2 regions of the Faecalibacterium sp. Marseille-Q4137 genome follow, and region 1 is predicted to be linked to the other one. Evidence: riboswitches for the same ligand, from Rfam matches in the RefSeq annotation. Region 1 holds a riboswitch; the other holds the start of a gene.
The links. A riboswitch is a leader RNA that binds a small molecule or an ion and turns the genes downstream of it on or off. The one in region 1 is predicted to bind thiamine pyrophosphate.
Positions count from the first base shown of each region.

Region 1 (3,397 bases):
CCCCGCCTGGCCGATTGTGAGCAGATCAAGTATCTGGCCAGCCGTTTCGTCAATACCCAGAGCTGCTTCTTCATCGGCCGCGGGTTCGACTATTCGCTCTCGCTGGAGGGCAGCCTGAAGCTGAAGGAGATCAGCTATGTCCACTCGGATGCTTATGCGGCGGGTGAACTCAAGCATGGCACCATCAGTCTGGTAACAGACGGCGTGCCGGTGATCGCCCTTGCCACCCAGAAGCAGGTCTACGAAAAGACCATCTCCAACGCCAAGGAGACCAAGAGCCGTGGCGCAAAAGTCTTGCTCTTCACCACCCAGGATGCCGTGGTGCCCGATGGCGTGGCCGACTATGTGGTGCGTCTGGATGACTACGATGACCTGCTGATGCCCCTGCAGCTCATCGTTCCGCTGCAGCTGTTTGCCTACTATATGGCTGTTCTGCGCGGCTGTGATGTGGATAAGCCCCGCAATCTCGCCAAGAGCGTGACCGTGGAATAACCGTAGAATCAGAAATCAAGCCTTGCCAAACCCGCCCGCTGGTGGTATACTATTTAGGTAGCCGATGCTAGTGTGGCGCAATGGCAGCGCAATTGATTTGTAATCAATGGGTTGCAGGTTCAACTCCTGTCACTAGCTCCAAAAAGACCTCAAAACGGAAAACGTTTTGGGGTCTTTTGCTGTTATAGAAAAGAGCTTTTATTGCGGTAAAACGCAGGAAAATAGAGAACGACAGAAAAAGAGAAAATCCGTGGAAAAAGTAGTTGACAAATGCCACTTCAGATGATAAAATATACAGGCAGTCAGCGATGACTGTAAATAAGATATGGGCGTGTTCCCGAGTGGCCAATGGGGACAGACTGTAAATCTGCTGCTTTTCAGCTTCGGTGGTTCGAATCCACCCGCGCCCACCAAGAACTCCAGTATCCGAACCGGGTACTGGAGTTTCTGTTTTGTAATAACCTTCCCGGAGGCTAGGCGGGTGGATTCGAACAGCATCGACCCGCCGAACAGTCCGGCGGGGGAAAAAGCCCCTGCGGGGCTTTTTTAGATGCGCGGCTTGCGTAATCCACCCGCGCCCATAAAAGACCGTCAGCGTAGAGATACGCTGGCGGGCCTTGGCATGGAGCTGGCGGCGCGGCGCGGAAAACACTGCAAGCGTTAAATCAGATAACGGTTTCGATTGAAATCGGGGGTGTCACTGGCCCGCCTGCATGGCGAGCGGTGCACCCCTGATCTTTTTGTCGGAACAAAAAAGAAAAGCACCATACTTCCTACGAAGTACAGTGCTTTTTTGGTGGAGAATAGCGGGATCGAACCGCTGACCTCTTGCATGCCATGCAAGCGCTCTCCCAGCTGAGCTAATCCCCCACATATTCGGTTGGTGTCTTGCGACGTGAGTTATTATACCAGCTGGGCGGGCGGTTGTCAACACCCAATTTGAAAAAGTCTGCAAAAACAAAAAAGCCCTGCCGGGCACAGAGCCGGGCAGGGCGCGGAACAAAGTGAGGATGGGTTAGGCCTTTGCGTGCTGGCGGTCAAAGATCTGCGGAGCCACACGGCAGAGCAGAACGGCGGCCACCATGGTCAGCAGGGTCTCGGGCAGCATGTAGCTGCCGTTGTACACCAGGCTGTAAGTCCAGGCAGACAGGCCTTCGTTCAGGTTGCCCCAGACCAGCACACCGGACAGGAAGCTGCACATAAAACGCAGGAAGCCTGCCATAAAGGTGCCCACGGCCACGCCGACCATCCGGTTCTTGAAGGGACGGGCAAAGAACTCAGCAGTGCCCAGCGCCATAAAGGCCACCAGGTAGTCCAGCAGGACTTCACCCAGGAAATACAGGAAGGTCGGGGTCGGGGGTGCCCAGAAGCCCAGCAGCATCTGCAGGCAGCCGTTGACAAAGCCGGTGAACAGGCCCCACTTCACGCCGTGGCGGAAGGAGACCAGCACAAAGGGCAGCATGCTCAGCAGGGTAACGCTGCCGCCGTTGGGCAGGGTGAAGAACTTGATGTTGCTCAGCACGGTACCAATGGCAATCATCAGGGCGCACTCCACAAGAATGCGGGTCTTGGAATAGGTTTTTGACATGGGAGATTCCTCTTCTCAGATAATAGTACACAAAAACAAATGCACCCGCACAAAAAAGCAGGCGCATGGGCTTCGTTTGTGAAGAGGGTGGACCTTTCCGCAAACTACCTACGCCGGCATTACCCGGATCAGGTTCGAGGGTACTCCGCTCAGGTGCGGATCTCAGCTTTTCAGCGCCCCTGTTTTTATGTCCAGCTCCCAGTATAGCGGCCAGCGCCCAAATGTCAAGCCCCGGCGGGCATATTGGCGGCTGATGGCTCATATTTTTTAGGGAGACCGCAAACAGGGGAGGCGTGACCGGATGAACGTGGAGCCGGAGCAGCGTGCGGCGCTGCTGGGAGAGTACATTGCAGAGCACAGTGCCACGGTGCGGGCAGCCGCCCGGGCGTTCGGGTGCAGCAAATCAACGGTGCACAAGGACGTATCCACCCGCCTGCGGGCCGTGGATGCGGCCCTGTTTGCCCGGGTGCAGGCCGTGCTGGCCCGCAACAAGGCCGAGCGCCATCTGCGGGGCGGGGCGGCGACCAGACGCAAATACAAAAAGTAGGAGAGCGGTGCAGGGAGGCCTGTGCCGCTCTCCTGTTTATTTGTGCCGGAACTGCTCCAGCGCGGCCTTTTCCAGCCGGGAGACCTGCGCCTGGCTGATGCCGATCTCCCGCGCCACCTCCATCTGGGTCTCGCCCTTGAGGTAGCGCAGCTCCATGATCCGCTTTTCGCGCGGGGTCAGCCCGGCCACGGTCTGCCGGAACTCCAACCCACTGATCCAGCTGTCCTCGCTGTCCGGGTCGCGCACCTGATCGATGACATACATGGCATCGCCGCCATCGGTGTAAAGGGGCTCTTCCAGGCTGATGGGCTCCACCACCGATTCCAGCGCCGCGTTTACCTCCCGGCGGGAAAGTCCTGCCTGCCGGGCCACCTCGTCCACGGTGGGCTCCCGGCCCAGCTGCTTTTCCAGCGCTTCCCGGGCCTGCATGGCCTTGTAGGCGGCATCGCGCAGGCTGCGGCTGACCCGCAGGGCGTTGTTGTCCCGCAGGAAGCGCCGGATCTCCCCGATGATCATGGGCACGCCGTAGGTGGAAAAACGCACCGGCTGGGCCGGGTCAAAGTTGTCGATGGCCTTAATAAGCCCGATGCACCCCACCTGAAACAGGTCGTCCAGATTCTCCCCCCGCTGCGCGAACCGCTGCACCACGCTCAGGACAAGCCGCAGGTTGCCCTCGATCATGGCCTGCCGGGCGGCGGCATCGCCTGCCCGCGCCCGGGTGAGCAGCTGCCGCTTTTCCGTTTCTGAAAGCACCGGCAGCTGAGACGTGT
Region 1 covers NZ_JAFREK010000013.1:1,103-4,499, reverse strand. Annotated here, with positions in the region: gene glmS (glutamine--fructose-6-phosphate transaminase (isomerizing)) at 1-492, shown strand, start outside; tRNA gene J3353_RS06905 (tRNA-Thr) at 559-633, shown strand; tRNA gene J3353_RS06900 (tRNA-Tyr) at 820-905, shown strand; tRNA gene J3353_RS06895 (tRNA-Ala) at 1,287-1,362, opposite strand; gene thiT (energy-coupled thiamine transporter ThiT) at 1,508-2,080, opposite strand; TPP riboswitch at 2,169-2,271, opposite strand; gene J3353_RS06885 (sporulation transcriptional regulator SpoIIID) at 2,382-2,627, shown strand; gene sigG (RNA polymerase sporulation sigma factor SigG) at 2,664-3,397, opposite strand, start outside.

Region 2 (3,397 bases), on a different contig from region 1:
TGGCAATGTCCACGTTATCGTTGATAAAAAAGGGCACGTTGTACTTTTTGCACAGGTCGTGGAGCTCAAACGCCTCCTTCAGGAAGGCTTCCTCGTCCAGCTCCTTTTCCCGCAGCTGAACGCAGGTCACGCCGCCCTTCAGGGCGCTCTCCACCTGCTGATAGAGGGTCTGACGGCCCACCCAGGCACGGTCGGTAACGGCATAGAGCCGCATATATTCTTCAGCGCACTTCATACTTGGCACCCTCTTCCAGCTGAGCCGGAGTCATATTGTAAATGGCATCAATGATGTAATTGCGGTAGGTAGCGTTGCCGTCCAGCGGGGTCAGCCGTGCATGGGCGATCTCGCCCGCAAGGCCCATGGCGCAGACGGCGGCAGCTGCAGCCTCCAGCGGCTGACCGGGGTTGGCAGTGAGAAAGGCCGCCGTCAGGGCAGAGAGCTGGCAGCCCGTGCCGGTGATGGCACTCATCATCGGGTGGCCGTTGCGGATGCAGTAGGCTTTTGCCCCATCGGCCACGATGTCAATGGCACCGGTGATAGCCACAACGGCACCGGTCTTTGCGGCAAAAGCCTTGGCAAAGGCCACCGCGCCGTCCAGATTTTCCTCGGTGACCCTGTCGGCCACATCGGCATCCACGCCCTTGGTGGTGCCCGCGCCGGAAGCCAGCGTCTTTACCTCGGAGATATTGCCCCGGATGACCGTGAACCGCACCTCGTCCAGCAGGCGGTAGGCCGTCTCGGTGCGCAGGGCGGAAGCGCCTGCGCCCACAGGGTCCAGCACCACGGGGTGGCCCAGTGCATTGGCCTTTTTGCCTGCCTTGAGCATGGATTCAATGGTGCGGCTGTTCAGGGTGCCAATGTTGATGTTCAGCCCGCCGCAGATGGTGGTGATATCCTCCACCTCGGCGGCATCGTCGGCCATAATGGGCGAAGCACCGCAGGCCAGCACCATGTTGGCGCAGTCGTTCACGGTGACGTAGTTGGTAATATTATGAACGAGGGGGCTTTTGGCGCGGACATTGGCAAACTGCTCTGCAAACATGACGCACCCCCGTCAGGAAAGGCTGCTCTGCATGGAGCGCAGGGCACCGGAGTGCTGCAGGCTGTACACCAGCACGCCCGCAATGACCGCACCCACAGCGGTGGAGATGAGGAAGGGCACGATGTAGGCGTAGAACGCGATATCACCGGCGCTCTTGCCCATCAGGCAGATGGCCACCGGGTAAGCGCACAGGCCGCCCAGAATGCTGGTGCCGAACACCTCGCCCACCAGGGTGGCGATCAGGTTTTTGGTCTTTGCGTAGACCAGGCCGCAGAGCAGGGCACCAAACATGCTGCCCGGGAAGGCCATCAGGCTGCCCAGACCCAGGATATTGCGGAGCAGCGAAGCCACAAAGGCCACGCCCACGCCCCACCAGGGGCCCAGCAGCACGGCGCAGAGCACATTGACCATGTGCTGCACAGGGGCGCACTTGCTGCCGAACATCGGGAAGCTGAACACACTGCCCACCACGCACAGGGCGCAGAACATTCCAGCGAGAGCCAGCTTTTTCACAGAGAATTTTTTCATTGGTAACTCCTCTTTCTCAAAAAGCGGTCGAGGCTTGCTGGCCTCCTCTCACGCCGGAACACGGCTTCCCATCGCAGTTATTTCAAGGCTCAGGGCGCTCCCCCTCAGCCCGGAGCCGCCCGTTGCGGCGGCTTGCGGCAACAAAAAACAGGAGACACCACAGCGGTGCCTCCTGCAAAAAATCATTTTCCTATGACTTCCTACGGCGGCATTATCCGCATCAGGTCAAGGGTCGAAGTTTGGTTACTTCCTCTCAGCCCGCCTTACGAGCTCCCCTGTGTTTTGTTTTTCGTAGGGTATTGTACACCCGCCGGGGCAAAAAAGCAAGAATAAGTTTTTCTTTCGCCTTTTTGCCGCCTTTTTGCCAAATCGCTTTTACAATTTCCCGGATTATGTTATACTTGTCCCAAATTCCGCAGCGCCCGGGGGAGTCATTCTCTGCTTTGGGGCACTGCCCGGCACAAAAGGAGATTGAAGTTATGGGTCTCATCAAAGCAGCCATGGGCGCGGCATCCGGCGTGATGGGCGACCAGTGGAAGGAATATTTTTATTGTGACGCTCTGCCTGCGGAGGTGCTGGCCGTCAAGGGCCAGAAACGGACCAATGGCCGCTCCGCCAACCGGCACGGCAGCGAAAACGTCATCTCGGACGGCTCTGTGATCGCCGTGGCCGATGGCCAGTGCGTGCTGATCGTGGAGCAGGGCAAGGTGGTGGACCTCTGTGCCGAACCCGGCGAGTACACCTACAGCACCGGCACCCAGCCCTCCCTGCTCAGCGGCGGGCTGAAGAACATCGACAGCGTGTTTGCCGAGCTGGGCAAGCGGTTCAGCTTTGGCGGGCAGGCCGGTTCCGACCAGCGCATCTACTATATCAATACCCGGGAGCTCACCGGCAACAAGTACGGCACCCCCAACCCGGTGCCTTTCCGGGTGGTGGACCAGCGCGCCGGTATCGATATCGACATCGGCATCCGGTGCTTCGGCGAGTACAGCTACCGGGTGGTCAACCCCATCCTGTTTTACACCAATGTCTGCGGCAATGTGGAAAACGCCTACACCCGCGACGCGCTGGACGGCCAGCTCAAGACCGAGCTGATGACCGCCCTGCAGCCCGCCTTTGCCCGGATCAGCGAGCAGGGCATCCGCTACTCCGCCCTGCCCGGCCACACCGCCGAGCTGGCCGAGGCCCTGAATCAGGAGCTGAGCGCCAAGTGGAGCAGGCTGCGCGGCATCGAGATCGTCTCTCTGGGCGTTTCCGGTGTCAAGGCCAGCGAAGAGGACGAGCAGATGATCAAGGAGCTGCAGCGCAGTGCGGCCTTTATGGACCCCACCCGCGCCGCCGCGCATCTGGTGGGCGCACAGGCCTCCGCCATGCAGGCTGCCGCCTCCAACACCGCCGCCGGTCCCGCCATGGCCTTTATGGGGATGAACCAGGCCGCTGCAGTGGGCGGTGTCAACGCCCGGGATCTCTACCAGATGGGCGGCCAGCAGACCGCCGCGCAGCCTCAGGCCGCACCGGCCGCTGGCTGGACCTGCAGCTGCGGCCACACCGGCAACACGGGCAAGTTCTGTGCCGAATGCGGCAAGCCCCGGCCCGAAGCCCCGGCTGTCTGGGTGTGCAGCTGCGGTGCAAAGAACACCGGCAAATTCTGCTCGGAGTGCGGCAGACCCCGGCCCGCCGCCAAGTGCGCCAACTGCGGCTTTGTACCCGCCGACCCGGCCAACCCGCCCAAGTTCTGCCCCGAGTGCGGCAAGCCCTTTGGGGCCTGAGAGGGGTCTGACGCATGGCTGAAAAGACAACGAATTATCAGTGCCCGGCCTGTACCG
Region 2 covers NZ_JAFREK010000043.1:10,510-13,906, forward strand. Annotated here, with positions in the region: gene thiE (thiamine phosphate synthase) at 1-235, opposite strand, end outside; gene thiM (hydroxyethylthiazole kinase) at 222-1,043, opposite strand; gene thiW (energy coupling factor transporter S component ThiW) at 1,056-1,571, opposite strand; TPP riboswitch at 1,752-1,858, opposite strand; gene J3353_RS13545 (SPFH domain-containing protein) at 2,051-3,340, shown strand; gene J3353_RS13550 (Trm112 family protein) at 3,355-3,397, shown strand, end outside.
Region 2: it holds a riboswitch for thiamine pyrophosphate, as region 1 does, so the genes downstream of both, thiW (energy coupling factor transporter S component ThiW) here and thiT (energy-coupled thiamine transporter ThiT) in region 1, are expected to answer to the same signal.